Regions from separate parts of the Vreelandella halophytica genome, predicted to be linked through region 1. Evidence: riboswitches for the same ligand, from Rfam matches in the RefSeq annotation. Region 1 holds a riboswitch; the other holds the start of a gene.

Region 1 (10,146 bases):
TCACGCCCAGCGTCTCCCCCGGGTGAATATCGAGGTCCACGCCCTCGACGATCACCCGCCCCTGGAGCACCCCGCTAAGGCCGCGGGCGCTGAGCAGCGGCGGGGGTGAAGCGGTCGGCGTCTTCATCGCCGCCCCCGCACCATCAAGTAGGCAAACGCCGGGGCGCCGACCAGCGCGGTAATCACGCCGATCGGCAGCACCTGGCCGGGGATCACCACCCGGGAGACGACATCGCAAAGCACCATGAACAGCGCCCCGCAGAGCGCGGTGGCGGGCACCAACTGGCGGTGACGCACGCCCACCAAAAGGCGGCAGGCGTGAGGAATCACCAGGCCCACGAAGCCGATTGCACCGGTGATCGAGACCATGACCGCCGTGACGAGCGCGGCGGTGCCGATCAAAAGCGAGCGGGTCAGCCGCAGATTCACGCCTAATGAGGCCGCGCTTTCCGCGCCGAACGCGAAGGCGTCCAGCGCGCGCACCTGGCTAAGCGCCACGCCAAGGCTTGCGACCGCCACGGGCAGGGCAAGCCAGGCATCCGGCCAGCGCACCGCAGAAAGATTGCCCAAAAGCCAAAACATGATGCCGCGGGCCTGCTCGGCGTTGGCCGAGTGGGCGATGATAAAAGCGGTCAGCGCGTTGAAAAGCTGCGCCCCGGCGATGCCGGCCAAAATCAACACCCCCGCGCCTCGGGTGCCGGGGCCGCTGCCCGCCATGTGGGCGAGCAGCGCCACGAAGCTGAACGCGGCTAACGCGCCGGCAAACGCACCCATCGACATCGAGATCATGCCCGCCCCCACGCCGGCGACGGTCACGGTGACCGCGCCGGTGGAGGCGCCCGCGGAAATACCCAGCAGGTACGGGTCGGCCAGGGCGTTGCGTAAAAGCGCCTGTAAAATCACCCCGGACACCGCCAGCCCTGCGCCGCAGCAGGCGGCGACCGCGGCGCGCGCCATGCGGTAATGCCACACCACGGCTTCATCCAGGCTATTGAGCGGCTGGTCGGTCAGGCCGGTCTTTTTGGCCAGCACGTCGAGCACGGTGGAAAGCGGAATGCGCGTTTCGCCGACCGCGGCGCCGATAAAAAGCGCGGCGAGCAAACAAAGCGGCATCAGCCAAACCCAAGTGGCGGCGGCGGGGCGCGCCGTTTTCGCGCGCATCAGAGCGCCAGGTCGAAATCGGCCAGGTGCTCGACCAGCGTCTCGAGGGCGAAAATGCTGCGTATCGAGGGGTCCATGGCGTGGGCGTCGATGTCGATCACGCGCTCGCTTTGCACCGCGTCGAGCAGCCCGGTCACCGGGTCGCTTTGTAGGTAGTCGCGTTTGGTGGCCAGGTCGTCGGCGGGGAAGCGGCGGCGCTCCATGCGTGCGGCGGCGATAAAGGTAGGGTTGGCGCGGGCGATGTGCTCCCAGCCCACGCTCGGCCACTCCTCTTCGATGCTCACCACGTTGTCGATGCCGAGGGTGCTCATCATCCAGTCCGGTACGCTGTTCACACCCGCCACGTAAGGGTCGCTACCCAGCTGTGCCGAGGAGTACCAGAACACGCCGCTGGCATCCTTGGGCAAGCTGAGTGCCTGGGCGGCCTCGATCGCGGCGGTTTCTCGCGCCTTGAGCGCCTCGATGGCAGCATCGCCGCGCTCTGATACATCGAACATACGCGAAAGCGTCGCGATGGCCTGATACACCAGCGCCGGGTCGAAGAGCGTGCGCCGCGCGCCGTCCATGCTTTGGACGTTGTCCTTGCCCTCGCACTCGGTAGGCAGGGTCCAAAGCGCCACCCCTGCGTCGTCGAACATCTCGGGCGTGCCCACCACGCCGGCCGGCCCGACCATCCACTCAAAAGCGGAAATCACCAGGTCTGGCTCTTTGTTGATCACGCTTTCAAAACTGGGCGCGTCGTCGGAGAGGCGCTCGACGCCGGCATTCGCCTCGGCAAACTCATCGAGCACCGGGTTGACCCAAAGCGAGGTGCCGACCATTCGTTCTTCGAGGCCGAGCAGATAAAGCATTTCCGTCGCCGCCTGGCCGATGGTGACCACCCGCGCCGGCGGCGCTTCGAGGGTGATGGCATGACCGCAGCTTTCAAGCGTGAGCGGGTAGTCGGTGGCCGCCAGGGCAGCCGGCGCCGCGCAAAGGCCCAAAAGGGCCGTTGCGTTACGTAATGTCAGCATCATGTACACTCCCGTGCATGATCCGCGGCCGCCTGGGGCGCCGTGGTGAGTGAAGAGTCGTCGGCAGTTCTCCTGACTGACGGGTCATGGCTAGCTCACCTTCCCGGACGTAGCGTCCAGTGGTCTCTCGAGCGTCGCTCGCCGCCTACAGTTGCGGGGGCAGTTCCGGTTCGCGGCCAGGCCGCTTTGGATTCTCTATTAAGTTTCCGAAGAAACACCGACGCGCGCTATTCTAGAGAGCGCTCCTGGGCAGGGCAATTGCTCATTGCGTCAGGCGCCGCCCGCCCTTTACCCAGGGTTTGGGCTTGCCTACGCTTACATGACTGTCAGGGAGAACGGCGATGACTAGAATGGCGAATGCATCTACCACGTTGAGCGCAAAACGCTCGCTTTGGGCGGCGGTGCTGGCGGGCATCGGGGTCATGGCGGCCGTCGATGAAATCGTCTTCCACCAGCTTTTGCAGTGGCACCACTTTTTCGACTTCTCCACGCCGGCCTTCGGCATTTTGTCCGACGGGCTGCTGCACGCTTTCGAGCTGCTGGCGGTGGTGGTGGGGGTCTTCATGCTGCTGGATCTCTCCCAGCGCCAATGTTTGAGCATTGCCTGGGCAAAAGCGGGCTTTTTTCTGGGGATGGGCGGCTTTCAGCTCTTCGATGGCTTGATCAACCACAAGGTGTTGGGCCTGCATCAGATTCGTTACGGCGTGGACCCGCTGATGTACGACCTGGTATGGAACGCCTTCGCCCTCGTCTTTTTGCTGGTCGGGGTGTGGTTTTTCCGGCGCGCCCGGTCAAGCGCCGCGCGTTAAATGCACGCCCACGCCAACCCCCACGGCGCGCTGCTGGATTGGCTGCCCTTCGCGCTGGTCGTCCTCGTCACGCTGGTGTATCTGGTTGCCGCCCAGGGGCTTCACCGCCGGGCGTTCTGGAGCCGCAAGCGGTGCGGCTTCTTCGTGCTGGGCAGCGCGCTGCTAGGCGTGGCTTTCTGGCCCTCGCTGATGAACTGGGCACACCACGACCTGACCGGGCACATGACGCTGCATCTTTTGATCGGCATGTTCGCGCCGCTTGCCTGGGTGTTGGCCGCCCCGGTCACATTGCTGCTCAAAACGCTTCCGCAGGCGGGCGGCAAGGTGGTAGTGGCGCTTCTTCACAGCCGCTTCATTCGCTTGATCGCTCATCCGGTCACCGCACTGTTTCTCAACGTGGGCGGCATGTACGTGCTCTATATGACGCCGCTCTACGCCGCTTCGCTTGAAAGCCCGACGCTTCACTACGCCATTCACCTGCATTTCCTGCTGGCAGGTTATCTTTTCTGCTGGGCGATCCTCGCCGAGCCCGACACCTCGCCTCACCGGCTCAGCCTGCGCTTTCGCCTCGGCGTGCTGTTCGCCGCCATCGCCACCCACAGCCTGCTTGGCAAGCTAATGTATGCTCAAGGCTTGCCCCAGGGCACCGGCCACACCCTGGAAGACGTGCAAGCCGCCGCGCAGCTGATGTACTACGGCGGCGACCTGGCCGAGGTGCTGCTGGCGGTGGTGTTGATGACGTTTTGGTTGAGACGGCCGGTGGGGCGGCGAGAAGAGATAGGGGGAAGAAAGATGGTGCAAGGGGGATAGTGTGGCTGTCAGCCTGTTGGAGTGACCAGGCTGACAGTTATCTTAAGTTTAAGCTATTGTTCGGCGCTTATGACCCCAGAATGGAATCCCGGTCAGCATTGGCACGCTCTTCTGCCCGGTCACGGGCCGCTTCGAAGGCGTCCAAAAAGCTTTCGCCGTCTTCGCCAAACGTCTCCAGGTACCACTCCCTGACAGGATCGGCCAGGGCGCGAAACTCTTCCATCTCTTCTTCGGTCGGCGTGTAGATCTCGCCTCCCGCTTCTTCCCATTTGCGGTAAGCCTCCAGCTCCTTGCGTGGCTGGATACCAAACTGAACCGTCGCCATCATCGCCGCACCATCGGCAACGACACGCTGTTGCTCGGCCGTTAGCGATTGAAACTTCTGGTTCCCCATGAGCCACATGGCCGCCATGTACGCATGGTTATCCATGGTCATGTGCTTGATGACTTCCTGGAAGTTCATGTTGGTGATGTCTGAAATCGAGTTGAGCGTGCCGTCGACCACGCCGGTTTGCAGGCCGGTATACACTTCAAGCCAAGGCAGCGGGGTCGGCGATGCGCCCATTTCTCTGACCATGAGCTGCTGGATTTCCGACTCTATCGTGCGAAAACGAAGCCCTTCGGCATCGCTGGGCGTGCGAATTTCACGCTCGCCGTTGACGATGTTGCGCCAGCCTCCGGTCTGGGTCATGGACATCAGGCGGATGCCATCGTTACTGGCCTTGAGAATCTCATCGCGTAAAAAGCCGGTAAATTCCGGGTCGGTGAGCATGTTCATCGCCGCCCGGTCATCGGGGAACGTGTAAGGAATGTCCAGGCCCTGAATCGGGGGGTAAACCGAGGCGACGCCACCGGCCGTCGCCGTGTAGATGTCGACGATGCCTGCCTGCATGGCTTCGAAACACTCGTTGGCCGAGCCACATAGCTGCGCGCCGGCAAAGATATTGACGTTGATGTCGCCGGCGGTACGGCTCTCCACGTAATTTTTGAAGACCAGCGCCGCGTCATACTCCTGGTCTTCTTCGTTGGCGAGAAACACCAGATTGAGGTCGGTGGCGTGCGCCAGGGTTGACGTGAAAAGCGTGCCCCCGACTAGCAGCGTGGCGAGCGTTTTACCGGCGTGTTTCATGGACATTGTCATTGTTCTCCTTGGAGTTTTATTACGGGTCAAGCGACATAACCAAACATTCTGGGTAGTGCCAAAATGAGGTCAGGGATATAAACCAAAGCGAAAAGGATCGCGATCTCGACAAAAAATAGCGGCAGCATCTCCCAGGCTATTCTCTCGATACGTTCCTTACTGATACTACTGACCACAAAGAGGACCAGGCCCATCGGTGGCGTTATGAGCCCCATGATCAAGGTGATGCTCATTACGACAGCAAAATGGATGGGCTCAACGCCGACACCGATCATCACGGGGGCCAGGATGGGGCCCAAAATCAGAATGGCGGGGCCGGCATCCATGATCGTGCCGACGGCCAATAGAAAAACCACGACCAGAAAGAACAGAATCCGCGGATCGTCGGTAACGGAGAGGATGAAGGCGCTTACGAGTTGCGGCGTGCCTTTCAGGCTGACCAGCGATGCAAACGCGACGGCCGCCCCTACCAGCAGCAGAATGACCGCTGAGTTCAAGGCAGCTTTACCAAACAGACGGGGAAGCTCTTTGAAGCTGATTTCACGGGTCACGAAAAGCCCAAGAATCAATGCGTAAAAGGCAGCAACGGCCGCGCCTTCCGTGGGCGTAAAAATACCGCCCACGATACCGCCGATAAGAATGACCGGCGTAAGAAGCGGCATGAAGGCGGTCACGAATGCCTGCCACTTCTCTTTCCACGTGGCTTTACGAAGCGGCTCCGGGAACTCCTTGAAACGGGCCATGATGGCAATCGTGATCATGAGCCCTAAACCGATCAGGATGCCCGGCACGATGCCGCCCGCAAACATGCCCGCCACGGAGACGTTCATGATGAACGCATAAAGAATGAAGATGCCGCTGGGCGGAATAATGCTGGCAATGACCGCGGATGCGGCGGTGATCGCCGCCGAGAAACGGTTGGTGTAACCCGATTGGCGCATGGCCGGGATCATCACGGACCCCATGGCGGATGCATCCGCGACTGCCGAGCCTGAACCACCCGCCAGCATGAGGGAGGAGGCAACCGAGACCTGGCCAAGGCCGGCTTTGCGGTGGCCAATAAGCGTTTCGGCAAAACGCACGATACGCGCGGTGACCCCGCCCGCTGTCATCAGCTCGCCCGCCAGAATGAAGAAGGGCAGCGCCATCAAGGGGAAACTATCGATACCGGCAAAAAGACGTTGGAATAAAAGGTTGAGAAAGACCGGCCGGCCTTCCAACAGCAGACTAACGCCTGGCGCAAAAAGCATTAGAAAAACAATCGGCATGCCCGCGATTAAAAGAAAGAGGAATACCCATAAATAAGCAAAGGCCATGGTTATACCTCGACGTTGTCGTTATCAGCAGACGTTTCATGCCTGGCTGGTAAATGGATGTTGAAAAAGAGGCTATATGCCAAACGCAGGACGCGTTCAAAAGAGCTTAAAGCCGTGAGAAAAAAGCTTAAGGGGAGGACGTAGTAAACGATCGACATGCTAATGCCAAGCGATAGACTCGCGATCGTGGCACCTCGGTCGATACGGTCAAAGCCGAGTTTGATACACCAGATCAATACCGCCAAAACACATAGTTCGAGCAACAACTGCAAAAGGCGCCATAAAAAGGCATCTTTAAACCAGTCCGTCACTATTTCAAGGCTTGCGTTGAGCCCTTGGCGATGGGCGGCAGGAAAGAACAAAAACGCCATCCATACCATCATGAAACGCGCCAACTCCTCCGTCCATCCGAAGCTGTCGCTGAGCACGTAACGGAAAAAAACGTGGGTAATCATGATACCCAGCATGGCGGCCAGCAGAAGCGTTGCCATATATCCCGCCCAGCGTGTTGTTATCCCGTTTATACGATCAAGTAGGGCGATGAACGTGGGCATTGCCGCCTCCGTAAGGCAGTTAAGCCTCCTTTGGGAGGTTGCCTTCTTCTTTGTAGTAGTAAAGGTGAGCTTTTGATAGCGTATCTCGTAGCGCTGCGAAAATGTTAGTGATGCCCCTATAGACTGTCAAGCAAACCGGCGCCAGTTCGGGGCTGATAGGCTTAGACATAAGTCTTATATATGGAAAATAACCCACTTATAGTTCGTTAAGATTATGATTTTAATTTATTATTACTATCGTTTCGATGGCTGGTCCAGTCATCGAGTTGACAGCTCTAAACGCCGAACGCTATATTTTCGTAGCGCTACGAAAATATAATAAAAAGGGAAGCCATCTTATAAACGCCCGTTACGACCTAAAGGCATACGACGTGACAAAACAACAGCGACGCAAGATCGAAGAGCTGCGCAGCCAGCGCTGGTACGACTCCCAGGATATGCGAGGGTTTGCGCATCGCCAGCGAACCCAGCAAATGGGCTTGCGCCGCGATGAGTTCATGAACAAACCGGTCGTTGGCATCATCAATACCTGGAGTGACTTGAGCCCCTGCCACGCGCACCTGCGGGATCGCGCCGAGGCGGTCAAACGGGCGGTGTGGGCGAGCGGCGGGTATCCCGTCGAGCTGCCTGCCTTGTCGCTGGGGGAGGTGCTCGTCAAACCCACCACGATGCTTTACCGCAATTTTCTGGCGATGGAAGCCGAAGAGCTGCTCCGCTGCCACCCGATCGACGGTGTGGTCCTTTTGGGCGGCTGTGACAAGACCACGCCCGCTTTGCTGATGGGCGCCATCAGCATGAATATACCGGCGATATTCTGCTCGGCCGGCCCCATGCTCAACGGGAAATGGAAAGGTAAAACGCTGGGTGCTGGCACCCATACGCGTAAATATTGGGATGAGTTACGCAGCGGGAATATTACCCAGGAAGAGTGGATCGACCTGGAGTCGCGAATGACGCGCTCCAACGGCACGTGCAACACCATGGGCACGGCCTCGACCATGACGTCGATCATCGATGCGATGGGCCTTAGCCTGCCGGGTGCCTCGAGCATTCCAGCGGCGGACGCCGCGCATACCCGCATGGCGTCCGAGTGTGGTAGCCGTATCGTGGAGATGATCTGGGAAGATCTTAAGCCCTCCGATATTCTGACCCGGGATAACTTTCTTAACGGCGTCAAATGCTATATGGCGCTGGGTGGCTCGACCAACGCCGCGATTCACCTCATTGCGCTGGCCCGCCGCGCCAACGTCGAGCTCACCCTGGACGACATGGACACGGTCGCGCGTCAAATTCCCGTTTTGGCGAATATCTTCCCGTCAGGCAACCACCTGATGGAAGACTTCTATTACGCCGGGGGGCTACCCGCTCTGCTGCTGCATTTGAGCGACCATCTAGCGCTTGGGACGGCCAGTGTCAGCGGCCGGACGCTGGGCGAGAACCTGCAAGAAGCCGAGTGCTACGACGAGAATGTTATTCGCCGCCTGGACAACCCGGTCTGCGACGGTGCGGCGCTGGCCGTACTGCGCGGTAACCTGGCGCCGAGAGGTGCGGTCATCAAGCCAAGCTCCGCCGATGCCAAACTGACCCGCCATCGTGGCAAGGCGATCGTGTTCGAAAACCACGCCGATATGGTGGCGCGTATCGATGACCCGGATCTGGACGTGACGGCGGACAGTGTCCTGGTATTGCGTAGCGCTGGCCCCAAGGGGGCGCCGGGTATGCCCGAGTGGGGTGCCCTGCCGATTCCCAAGAAGCTATTGGCTCAGGGTGTCAGAGACATGCTGCGCCTGTCGGATGCCCGCATGAGCGGCACCCACTACGGTACTTGCGTGCTCCACATTGCGCCCGAATCCGCCGTTGGCGGGCCGCTGGCGCTGGTGCGCAATGGCGATGAAATCGAGCTGGATGTCGCCGACCGGCGCCTGGCGCTTTGCATCAGTGATGAAGAGCTCGAAAAGCGCCGCCAGGCATGGCGCCCCCCCAGCCCGCGTATCGATCGCGGCTACACCGCCATTTATCAGGAGCATGTCACCCAGGCCGATCAGGGCTGCGACTTCGACATTCTGCAAAACGGCCAGCGCCAGCCAGAGCCGGAAATCTTTTAAGGAACAATTCCAATGACGACACTTCCCAAGAACACGTTCAAACAGTGGCTGAGTGAACCCGGCAAGGTGCCCGTAGGCACCTGGTTGATGACGGCAAGCCCCAATGTAGCCGAAGCCATTGGCTGGGCGGGTTTCGATTACGTCGTGCTCGACATGGAGCACGTCCCCATTGGTATCCCCGAGGCGATCGCCATCATGCAGGCCGTCGCGGGCACGCCGACTGAGCTCGTGGTGCGCCTTCCCTGGAACGATCCGGTCATCGTCAAGCGGGTGCTCGACAGCGGCGCCCAGACGCTGATGTTCCCCTATATCCAAAATGCCGAGGAAGCCTCCCAGGCGGTGTCGTCGACACGCTATCCCGGTAAAGGCAGCCGCGGCGTGGCGGCGGTTCACCGCGCCAGCCGCTACGGTACGGTCCCGAACTATTTGCAGGAGGCGGGCGAAGAGATCGCGGTGATCCTGCAACTGGAAACTCCCGAAGCGCTGGCGGCCATGGAAGACATTGCCGCGGTGCCGGATATCGACGGATTCTTCGTGGGCCCGGGCGATCTTTCCGCAGCCATGGGACACATTGGCGATATACGCCACGCCGATGTCCAGGCCGCCATCAAAGAGGCCGTAGAGAAGAGCCAGCGGCTGAACTTGCCCTGCGGCATCGTGGGCGCCGACCCTGAACTGGTGGGCCAGTACCGGTCGCTGGGCTTCGGTTTTGTCGCCGTGGGCTCGGATATGAGTCTGATGATGTCGCGGGCCAAAGAGTACGTGGGCGCTCTCAAGGGCGGCGAGGTGGATACGGGCAATAGCGGCGTCTACTGACGCCATCGCCGTGTGGGCGTCCGCCGCGACACGATGTTTTGTCATCTGCAACCGAGATTCGAGAGTGACCATGATGGATACTTCTTTCACGACGGTTCTGCCCGCTCAGGCCCTGCTTGGCGAGTGCCCGGTATGGGCGGAAGACGAGCAGGCGCTTTACTGGGTGGATATCGAAGCCCCTGCCCTGAATCGGTTTGACCCGGCTAGTCAGCAGAACCAGCAGTGGTCGATGCCGGAAAATATCGGCTGCTTCGGGCGCCGCCAGGGGGGCGGTTTCATTGCAGGGCTGCGTTCGGGAATATGGCTGCTGGACAGCGAAGCGCAATTGGAGCACTGCGTAGCGCGCCCGGTCGAGGATACCTCGATCAGCCGCTTCAACGATGGGCGTGTCGACCCTTGGGGGCGCTTTTGGGCGGGCACC
Region 2 (10,146 bases), 1.8 Mb from region 1:
GCGCATCGCACCGTGGCCAGGTAGCAAACCAAGCAGGCTGTGGCGCGCCTCGTCGTAGTCGGTCAGCGTTTCGAGGCTATATAAAAGCCCCCCGCACTCGGCAAGAATCGGTTTATCCGCCTCGAAAAACCCGCGAATCGCCGCTTTCATGGCGTGGTTGTCCGAAAGCGCGGCGGCGTGAAGCTCCGGGTAGCCGCCGGGCAGCCATAAAGCGTCGCACGCCGGTAGCGCTTGATCAGCCATGGGCGAGAAAAAGCGTAGCGTCGCGCCCATCTGCGTTAAAACGTCCAGGTTCGCCTGATAGATAAAGCTGAACGCGGCGTCCCGGGCGACCCCTATGGTGCGGCCGGCAAGCACCGGGCCAAGCGTGGGCGGCGCGTCTTGTGGCGCCGCGAAGCTTACCGGTTCGAGGGCGCTTAGCGCCTCCAAAAACCCGGCGGCTTTCATCGCCGCAGCGCCGGCCTCGAAACGCGCTTCGAGCTCCTCGCGGATCTCATCCGCCTGCACCAGCCCCAGGTGGCGCTCGGGAAGCGCAAGCGCGGGGTCCCGGGCGATGTTGGCCAGCAGCGGAATGTGCGCGGGAAGCGCGCCTTCGATGAGTTCGCGGTGGCGGGCGGTGGCGCAGCTATTGGCGATCAGCCCGGCGATGTTGATGTCGTCGCGAAAGCCCGCCAGCCCCGCCATCACCGCGGCGGCGGTTTGCGCCATACCCTTGACGTCCATCACCACGGCCAGCGGAATGTTAAAAAGCGCGGCCAAGTCAGCGCTTGAAGGTTCGCCGTCAAAAAGGCCCATGGCGCCTTCGACGAGGATCAAATCCGCATCGACCGCGGCTTCATAAAAGCGCTGGCGGCAATAAGAAACGCCGGCCATCCACAAATCGAGCTGGTCCACCGGCGCGCCGCTGGCCTGGGCGAGAATTTGCGGGTCAAGATAATCCGGGCCGGTCTTGAATACCCGCACGACCTTGCCCTGGTTGCGTACAAGACGGGCAAGTGCGGCGGTCACGGTGGTTTTGCCCTGCCCGGATGACGGTGCGGCGATAAAGAGCGCGGGGCAACGAGCGGTACGCATCAGTATTCGATCCCCTTTTGGGCCTTCACACCGGCTCGGAAGGCGTGGCGCTCGTCCTGAACGACACTGATGGTATCGGCGATCTCTTGTAAGGGCGTTGCCATGGTGCGCCCGGTAATGATCACGTTCTGGTGCGCCGGGCGGCTTTGTAACGCCTCGACCACCGGCGCCACGTCCAGGTAGCCATACTTGAACATGTAGCTCATTTCATCGAGCACGATGATATCGACGTCCGGATTCTCCAAAAGCCCCTTCGCGACGTGCCAAGCGGCCTGGGCGGCTTTTACATCCCGCGCGCGATCCTGAGTCTCCCAGGTAAAGCCCTGGCCCATGATGTGCCATTCAAGACGCGGGTGGTCGCGAAAAAACAGGTACTCGCCGGTTTCCCGGCGCCCCTTGATGAACTGAATCACCGCGCCTTGTTGGCCGTGGCCCAGCGAGCGAGCAAGTGTGCCCAAAGCGGAGCTACTCTTGCCCTTGCCGTTGCCCTTTAAAAGGATCAGCACGCCGCGCTCTTCGGTGGCCTGGCTAATGCGCTCGTCGACCACTTCCTTTTTGCGCTGCATGCGGTTTTGGTGGCGCTCGATGCTCATGGGGTCTCCTGAAAAGGGAGGGGTTGATAGCGCGCGCCCAGCTCGCGGGCGAGCCGCTCGCCCTGGCCGCGCTTGACCCTGGCTTGTTCGGTGTCCAGCACCAGGCAGTCGCCCAGTGGCTTTAACCCCGCCAGGGAGTCGCGGGTGCGGCCATCGGTAATCAGGTAGGTCAAAACGTGCAGGCCGGGCTCGCGGCGCTGCCACTGGCGCACCAGGCGCCCGGCCTGCTCCACCGCCCAGCGAAGCGGGGTGCCACCGCCGCTCGCGGCGTCGTCGAGTTTCACCAAAAGGCTTTTGGGCGCGCGCTGGCGGGCAAGTAACGCCGTGATGGTGTCGTTGCCAAAGCCGAATACGGCGAGCTGCTCGCGGCCCCGATACGCCTGGCGGGTTAGCGCCTCGACAAAGCCCTTGGCGCGGCTTAAAAGCCGCCCGCCTGGGGTTGAAGACAGCGTGGAGCCCGAGGTATCCAGCAGCACCAGGTGAAGGCGCGGCTGGCCAGCGCGCGCCGGGCGGTAGCAAAGCGTTTGCCAGGGGCGTACGCCGCGGTTGGCGACGATGGTCGCGAACGGGTCGAGCCGTGGTGTGGCCGCCGGGGCGCGCTTGAACGCGCCGCGGCCCCATTGGCGGCCCTTGCGCGCGCCGCCTTCCATCGGGTCGTTCAAGGCGTTGTTGACCGGGGCGCGTAAGGGCGCTTGCGGTATCATTGGGCCCGCCTCATTCGCCGCGGTTTGCTGTTTGACCGGCGCCATGGCGCCCCACTGGCCTGAATCGTCTGAGCCTGCATTATCGCTAGCGCCCTGGCCCGCACCTGCGCCCGCCGCCTCACCACGGTTGGACGTTGGCGGCGGCGTGTTGCCCGAGCGGCTGTTCGGCTGGTTCCCCGAGCCGCCGCTTTCGCCGTTATTCGATTCGCCGTCGTCGTTTGAATCCGGGCTTTCGTCCTCCGGGACGGTGCGGCGGTGGTCGAGCACCCAGGCGGCGACGGCGTCGATATCCCTTTGTTCGACCTTGGCTGCCTCGCGCCAGGCGGCGTGGGCCTGGGCGGCGCGGTGCCAGGTGACGTCGGCGCGCAGGCCCTCGACCCCTGCCGCCGCGCAGCGTTTGGCGATCTGCTCATAGGCGGCGTCCGGTGTGATGACGCTATCAAGCCTTTGCTGGGCGCGGGCCACGCGCTCGATCAGTGCACGCTGCTCTTGTAAAAAGCGCTCGGCAAAACCTTCAGGGTCACGGTCAAACGCTTCGCGCTGGCGCACGATGGCGATGCGCTCGGCAACGCTCGTCTCGCTTGGCTGCACCACGCTCAGGCCAAAGCGGTCCAGCAACTGCGGCCTGAGCTCGCCCTCCTCCGGGTTCATGGTGCCGACCAGGCTAAAGCGCGCCGCGTGGGAGTGGCTGACGCCGTCGCGCTCGACGACGTTGGTGCCGCTGGCGGCGACATCGAGCAGCAGGTCGACCAGGGTGTCCGCCAATAAATTGACCTCATCGACGTACAAAATGCCGCCGTGGGCACGGGCCAAAAGCCCTTCCTGAAAGTGGACCTGGCCGTCGGCCAGCACGCGGTTGACGTCGAGACTGCCCGTCAGGCGCTCTTCACTGGCGCCCAGGGGGAGCGTGACGAACGCCGCTTCACCGGCGGCGCTTTTGGGCAGCAGCGCGGCCAGCGCCCGGGCCAGGGTCGATTTGGCGCTGCCCCTCGGGCCGCTGATCAGCACCCCGCCAATGCGCGGGTTGATGGTATTGAGGATCAGCGCGGTCTTGAGCGCTTCATGACCCACGACGGCGGCAAAGGGAAACGTCGTCACAAGGGCCTCCCGGCATTTTGGGTGGGGGTCACCCGCGGCATGTAGACCGGCGCGCCGTCGATCTCGGCTACGCTTAGCCGCTGGCGGTAGAGCCGCTCCAGGGCGTCGAGCTTAAGTACCTCATTGCGCGGCCCGGCGCTGACCTCGCCATCCGGGTATAAAAGGAGTAAATGGCTGCACCAGCGGGTGGCCAGGTTGAGATCGTGCAGGCACATCATCACCGCCTTCCCCGCTTGGGCCTGCTCGGTCAACAGCGCCATGACCGCGCTCTGATGGTGAAGGTCCAGGTGGTTGGTGGGCTCGTCCAGAAGCCACACCGCCGGGTTTTGGGTCAGCACCGTGGCCAGCGCCACCCGCTGGCGCTCCCCGCCGGAGAGCGTGGTGATCAAGCGCTTTTCGAGCGCGCTCAAATCGAGCTGGGCCAGCGCCGCCTTCAGGCGCTCGATATCCTCATGACGCTCGCGCTGCCAAAGTGACAGGTACGGGTGGCGGCCCATCATCACGCTCTCTTGTACCGTGGCGGGAAAGCCATCCATGCGCTCCTGAAACACCAGCCCCAGCCGCCTGGCGATATGGCGGCGCTTGAACGAGCCAAGCGGCGCGCCGTCGAGCTCGACGTGGCCCGCCCGCGGCGCGTTCAGCCCGGCGAGTGTATGCAAGAGCGTGGTTTTGCCCGCCCCATTAGGCCCGAGCACGCCCCACACCTGGCCGGGTGCCACGCTCACCTCGATGGGCTGGCCGGTTACCCGGCCCGGAATCTCGAGCACCAGCCCCTTCGCGCTTAGCGTACTCATGGGCGGCTCCGGTAGAGCAGCAGCAAAAAAGTCGGCACGCCTAAAAGCGCGGTGATCACACCAACAGGCAGCTGCTCCGGGGCGATCAGCGTGCGCGCGAGCGTATCCGCCAGTACCAGCAGCGTGCCGCCGGCCAGGGCGCAGGCGGGTAGAATCCGGCGCTGGTCGTTGCCCAGCCCCAGGCGCAGCATGTGCGGCACCACCAGGCCCACAAAGCCGATGCTGCCCGCGGTGGTTACCGCCACCGCCGTCAGCAGGCTTGCCAGTACGTAAATGCCCCACTCCAGTGGGCGCACCGCCACACCTAAAGCGGCGGCCTGGTGCGGGCCGCGGGCCAGCACGTTCAGGCTTCTGCCCAGCGGCCATAAAAGCACGCAGGTAGCCAGCAACACCGCAAGCGGCGGCCAGAACGTTCGCGCGTAGGCGAGGTCGCCCATCAGCCAGTAGAGCATGCCCGGCAGGCGCTCGGCCGGGCTCATCGCAAGCATCAGGGTAATTACCGCGCCCCAGCCCGAGGCGACGACCACGCCGGTCAGCAAAAGCCGCGCCGGGGTCCAGCCGCCGCGCCCCTGGGCCAGGCCAAATACCAAAAGCGTCGAGACCAGCGCGCCGACAAACGCGGAGCCGGTGACCAGCAAGCCGCTGATACCCGCGAGCATCGCGCCAAGCGCCCCGATGCTCGCCCCGCCGGAAAGCCCCAGCACGTAAGGATCCGCCAGGGGGTTGCGTAAAAGCACCTGCATCAGCGCCCCGGCAACGGCCAACAGCCCGCCGACCGCGAAGGCGGAGAACGCCCGGGGCAGGCGTAAATCCAGCACCAGGGTGCGCGAGAGCGCCTCGCCCCCGCCGGTTAAAACCTTTAAAAGCTCGCCCACTCCTACTGATGCGCTGCCGCTGACGAGCGCCAGCCCCAGCGCCAGCACGGCCAGGCCAACCAGCGCAGCGGGCCAGGCTTTCAAGTGGCTTACGTTCAAGGCGCCGCCTCGGTGCGGGCGGTGGCCAGGTGCTCGCATAAAAGACGCGCGCCTTCAGCCAGGCGCGGCGTGGGCCGCTGAATCAGCGAAGGCGGCACGAAATAGAGCCGGTCATGGGCGACCGCCTCGAGAATCGGGTACTGCTCCCAGTGGGTCAGCCAGTGGCGGTTCTCCTCGCCCATGCCGCCGGCGACGATCACCGCCGGGTCAGCGGCGAGTACCGCCTCGTCGTCCAGGCGCGGCACCAGCCGGCCCTGGCTTCCAAACACGTTGCGACCGCCGCACAGGCGAATCACCTGGCCGATCAGGTGCTCGTCGTTCACGCTCATCAGCGGCGCGTCCCACACCTGGTAGAAGGTATCGACCGGGCGCTGGTTGGCGTACTGCGCTTCCAGCGCCGCCATTTCGTCGCGAAAGCGCTGGGCGATTCGCTCGCCCTCGGCATCGGTGCCGGAAAGCGCGGCGAGACGCTCGATGGCGCTGGCGACCCCCTCTACACTGCGCGGCTCGATATAAAATACCGCCATACCCAGCGCCTCTACCGTGTCGAGCTGCTCGGCGGGGTTGCCGGTCACCCAGCCAATCACCAGGTCCGGTTCGAGCGCCACCAGCGCCTCAAGATCAAGACGCGTGTGGCTGCCAACGGACGCTACCGCTTGCGCCTCGGGCGGGTAGTCACTAAATGACACCACCGCTACCACCTGCTCGCCGGCCCCGGCGGCGTAAACGAGCTCCGTCGCCCCCGGCGAAAGCGCGGCGATGCGCTCGGACGGGGCGCTCAAACACACCTCGCGGTCGAGATCGTCCTGGGCGCACACCTCGGCTTGGGCGGTGGCGCTTATAAAGAGCGCCGCTGCCAGGCCCAGAAGCCACTTATTGACCAAAGTTGACGCTCAAAAACGCCGCACGGCCGGCGTTGATGTAGTCGGCGCCATCGAAGGAGCGCGTGGTGACGTAATCCTGATCCAGGGCGTTCTCCAGCGTCACCCGGGCGCTCCACAGGGGCGCGAACTCCCAGCCGGCGCGCAGGTTCACAAGGCCGTAACCCGCCAGGCGGTCGTCGTTGGCCCCGTCGCGGTAGCGGTGATTCTGCGCCACCCAGGAACCGCCCAGGGAGTACTCGCCCAGCGCGCGGTCCACATCCAAACGCAGGCTTTGCGTGGCGCGGTTTTGCAGCCGGTTGCCGGTGGCGCGGTTCTCCGGGTCGGTGTAGGTGAGTGCGGCGGCTAAGGTCCAGGCATCGATTTCTACACCGCTCGATAGCTCGACGCCGCGAACGCGCGAGGTGGGCACGTTGAACTGCTCGCCCTGGCCGGCGATCAGGTTGTCGATATCGGTCTGGTAGAGCGCGGCGTCCCAAAAGAGGCTTGCGTACTGGCCCCGCGCGCCGAGTTCGACGGTCTCGGATGTTTCCGATTCGAGGTCCGGGTTGCCGAAGTCCGGGTAGTAAAGCTGGTTATAGGTCGGCGCGTTGAAGGCGGTACCATAATTGGCACGCAGGGTGTGGTGGGCGTCGACATCGAAGCCCAGGCCTACGCTTCCGGTCACCTCGTCGCCGTAGCTTTCGTTGCTGTCGAAACGGGCGCTGGCCTGCAGGGTGAACGGGGCGAAGTCGAAAAGCGCCTGGCTGAACGCCGCCTTGTTGTCCCGGCTGGTTTCGTCGTAATCGACGGTGCTGTCGATCTTGTCTTCGCTGTACTCGGCCCCGGCGATGAACTCATGGGCGCCGGCGGTGAAGGTATTCTCCCAGCGCGCGGTGCGGATTTTGGTGTCGAAGGTGGAGTCGCCGAACTCATCGATGTTGTCGCTTTCGTCCCGGGCCTCGGAGAGCGTGACCCGCGAGCGCCAGGCATCCATCACCGGCACCTCACCGTAGACGGCGGCCACTTGTTGCACGAAGTCGTCCTCGCCCTCGTCGTACTCGTTGTTGCCCCTGGCGCGCAGCGCCAGTACGCCGGTCTCCGCGCCGTTATCAAAAGTGTGCGAGACCCGGGCGAGCGCGGAGGTGTTGTCAAAGCCTTTGTCGTCGCCACCGCGGCGCACCGGCTCGCCGTCGGTATTGAAGTGGCTGGCGGCGAAGCTGTAACGCGTGCCGCCTTCCTGGCCGCTGATACCGGCGCTGGCCCGCGCGGTGCCGAAAGAGCCGCCGCCGAAGGAGAGCCGCGGCTGCGGGCCTTGTTCATCGCCCTGGTGGGTGAATAGCTGCACCACGCCGCCGATGGCATCCGCCCCGTAAAGGCTGCCCCTGGGGCCGCGCACGACCTCGGCGCGCTCGAACATGCGCGGGTCGAGATTCGACCACGCCGCCCCGCCGCTGGTGGCGGAGCGCAGGCGGATACCGTCGATCAACAAGACGTTCTGGGCGCTTCCGGTGCCGCGAATGAACACGCTCGAATTTTTGCCGAAGCTGCCGTTGCTGGAGACGTCGACGCCGGGCTGGCCGCGTAAAAGATCGGTGACGCTGACCGGGTCCTGGCGGCGAAAGGTGGCTTCATCGAGCACGGTAACCGAGGAAAGACTTTGGTGGGCGGTGCGCGGGGCGAGTGCGGCGGTCACGACGACCGGATCGAGGGTTCGCTCGGGCGCTGTCGTGTTCGCTGAAGGCCCTGGCTGGGCGAAAGCGGCCAGCGGCAGAGCGGCAAGCGTCAAGGCGGCAAGCCCGGTAGGTCGCGCGTATGTCATGAAAAGCCCCTCGAGCCGTGCTCACCCGCACAGCCGTTTTTTATGGCCGCGCGGAGAACTGGCAAGGGGAAATAGCGGGGTCGAGTGCCGCGTATCAGCCCTGAGCACGCCCTCCGCGACTCGGCAGAAATGGTAGTAAAACCGTGACGTTTGGGCCGGTCTCCGGGCTGACGAGCAAAAGGAGTACGTTAACAGCACCCTTTTCGAACGGCGGCCTTCCCATGTCGAATGCGACACAGTGGCGTATTGGCCGTTCTTGACTCGATTACCGTTGCGGGGGCAGCGCTGGATTGGGCACCAGCTTCCCGTTTAACTGGCGCGCAGGCCAGCACCCAAAGGTGAGCGTAAACTAGCAAGTTGCCCTGACAAGGTCAATCGACCTCGGCGAGGCGCTGGGTCAGGCCGTGGCGCACGTACCACACGCGCTCGGCGCGCTTCGCCGCGTCCTGGCTCAGCCAGCCGTTCAAATCGCGCAGGCGGCGGTCGTCCTGAGCCATGGGCACCAGGCCTCGGCCTACTTCGTTTAAAATCAATACGATGGTCGCGTTGCGGGCCGCAGCGGCCTGGCATAGAAAATCGATATCCTCACGCCATTGAGCGCGCAGGCGGTCGTTATCCGCCTCGTATTCGCCGTGGCGCGCCACCCAGTTTAAAAAGCCGTTGATCACCAGTGGTTTGTTGGGCACCAGTATCGAGTGGCAGTCCGCCAGGCGCTGGCCCGGGGCGAGGGTCCACCAGGCGGCGTTTTCAAAGCGCGCTTTTACGGCGTCTCGTTTTCCAGCGCGGGCACCGCCGATGAAAAGCTGCATTGCCACCCCTCTTGCTGAGCGTGATACTTGAGTGTCAGGCGCCGGCCAGTGGCCTGGAGCACCGTGGCCTCCCAGAAAGGCACGGACTCGAAACGCCGTCTTAGTTCGCGAATCACCCCGCCGTGGGTGACCGCCAGTATGCGCTGATGGCCGCACTGGCGGGCGCTTTGGGCCACGTCCTCGAGCCAGGCGTCCAAGCGGTGACGCAGATCACCCGCGGATTCGCCGCCGGGGATTCTAAGCTCTCCTACGCTATCAATCCAGGCGCGATAGCCCGGGTCGTTTTTGAGTTCGTCGTACACCTTGCCCTCGTAGTTGCCGAAGTCGAGCTCACGAAGCCGGGGCTCGTCATGGACCGGCGCTACACAGGCTTCGGGCTTGATCCACTCGAAGGTTTGTCGGCAGCGGGTCAGGTCACTCACGTAAATGGCGTCGAACGCCTCCCCTGCCAGCGCTTCGCGCAGCGTGTCGAGGCCCTCTTTCGCATCGGGCAACAACAACGGAATATCGCGCTGGCCCTGGTAACGCCGCTCCAGATTCCAGGCCGTTATCCCGTGGCGAACCACCACCAGCTCCACATCACCATCAAAAGCCACAGTTCAACTCCTTCTATCAAAGCGCCGGCCATATCCCCATTGATGCCCCTGAAGGCACGCAGAACACCCGCCCGGTAAAGCGCGGTAAACAAAAGCGCCGCCATGAGCCACAGGACCAGCGCCGGGTAAAAAAGCGCCACTACCAGTAGCGGCACCAGCGCAAGCACGGCGTCTTGCGCGGTAAGCGAGCGCTTGAAACTGTAGGCAAGCCCCGCTTGATGAGCGCAGGGGCTTAGCACCAGAAACGCCGCGCCCGCAAAGCGGCCCAGCGCCGGAATGATCAAAAGCCAAACGAGCGGCGCCTGGTAGACGAGCAGCGCCCATAAAAGCACCGCCTTCCAGGCCAGCAGGAAAAAAAGCGCCAGCAGCCCGAAGCTGCCTACCTGGGGGTCTTTCATGATTTCGAAGCGCCGCGCCAGCGGCTGGTTACTGCCCAGCGCATCGGCCAGGTCCATCGCGCCATCGAGATGCAGGGCGCCGCTCAGCGCAACCCACAGGCTCAAAAGCGCCAGCGCGCCAAGCGGCGCGGGCATCGCAACGTACTCCAAAAAATGCGCGACGAGCACGAGCACGGCGCCGATAAAAAGCCCCACCACCGGGTAGGTTCGCAGTGCCCAGCGCCGGGTGGCGGCGTTCCATGGGCACTCGATGGGCAGCGGCACGCGGGTCAAAAACTGAAACGCCAGCACGGCGCCGAACAGGGCGTTTTTCAAGGCGGTGACTCTTCTAATCGGTATTTGCGGGTTTCCACTCGACGCCGCGCCCGGCGACGACCTCGACCACCGAGTCGGCTTCCTGGGCCAGCAAACGGTGCAGGCGCTG

The links. Region 1 has a riboswitch for cobalamin ahead of ACWHXT_RS16250 (ABC transporter substrate-binding protein). Riboswitches for the same ligand answer to the same signal wherever they lie in the genome.
Region 2: another riboswitch for cobalamin. It lies ahead of ACWHXT_RS06660 (TonB-dependent receptor domain-containing protein); the one in region 1 lies ahead of ACWHXT_RS16250 (ABC transporter substrate-binding protein).

What each region holds. Positions count from the first base shown of each region.
Region 1 is NZ_OZ309107.1:3,492,156-3,502,301, reverse strand. It holds gene ACWHXT_RS16260 (ABC transporter ATP-binding protein) at 1-127, opposite strand, end outside; gene ACWHXT_RS16255 (FecCD family ABC transporter permease) at 124-1,161, opposite strand; gene ACWHXT_RS16250 (ABC transporter substrate-binding protein) at 1,161-2,177, opposite strand; cobalamin riboswitch at 2,220-2,411, opposite strand; gene ACWHXT_RS16245 (DUF2243 domain-containing protein) at 2,516-2,983, shown strand; gene ACWHXT_RS16240 (cytochrome c oxidase assembly protein) at 2,984-3,793, shown strand; gene ACWHXT_RS16235 (TRAP transporter substrate-binding protein) at 3,861-4,928, opposite strand; gene ACWHXT_RS16230 (TRAP transporter large permease) at 4,961-6,250, opposite strand; gene ACWHXT_RS16225 (TRAP transporter small permease) at 6,253-6,804, opposite strand; gene araD (L-arabinonate dehydratase) at 7,176-8,909, shown strand; gene ACWHXT_RS16215 (HpcH/HpaI aldolase family protein) at 8,922-9,725, shown strand; gene ACWHXT_RS16210 (SMP-30/gluconolactonase/LRE family protein) at 9,796-10,146, shown strand, end outside.
Region 2 is NZ_OZ309107.1:1,415,160-1,425,305, reverse strand. It holds gene ACWHXT_RS06690 (cobyrinate a,c-diamide synthase) at 1-1,074, opposite strand, end outside; gene cobO (cob(I)yrinic acid a,c-diamide adenosyltransferase) at 1,074-1,667, opposite strand; gene ACWHXT_RS06680 (AAA family ATPase) at 1,664-3,469, opposite strand; gene ACWHXT_RS06675 (ABC transporter ATP-binding protein) at 3,466-4,263, opposite strand; gene ACWHXT_RS06670 (FecCD family ABC transporter permease) at 4,260-5,276, opposite strand; gene ACWHXT_RS06665 (cobalamin-binding protein) at 5,234-6,121, opposite strand; gene ACWHXT_RS06660 (TonB-dependent receptor domain-containing protein) at 6,111-7,919, opposite strand; cobalamin riboswitch at 8,056-8,270, opposite strand; gene ACWHXT_RS06655 (bifunctional adenosylcobinamide kinase/adenosylcobinamide-phosphate guanylyltransferase) at 8,291-8,728, opposite strand; gene ACWHXT_RS06650 (histidine phosphatase family protein) at 8,680-9,324, opposite strand; gene ACWHXT_RS06645 (adenosylcobinamide-GDP ribazoletransferase) at 9,276-10,037, opposite strand; gene ACWHXT_RS06640 (bifunctional adenosylcobinamide kinase/adenosylcobinamide-phosphate guanylyltransferase) at 10,051-10,146, opposite strand, start outside.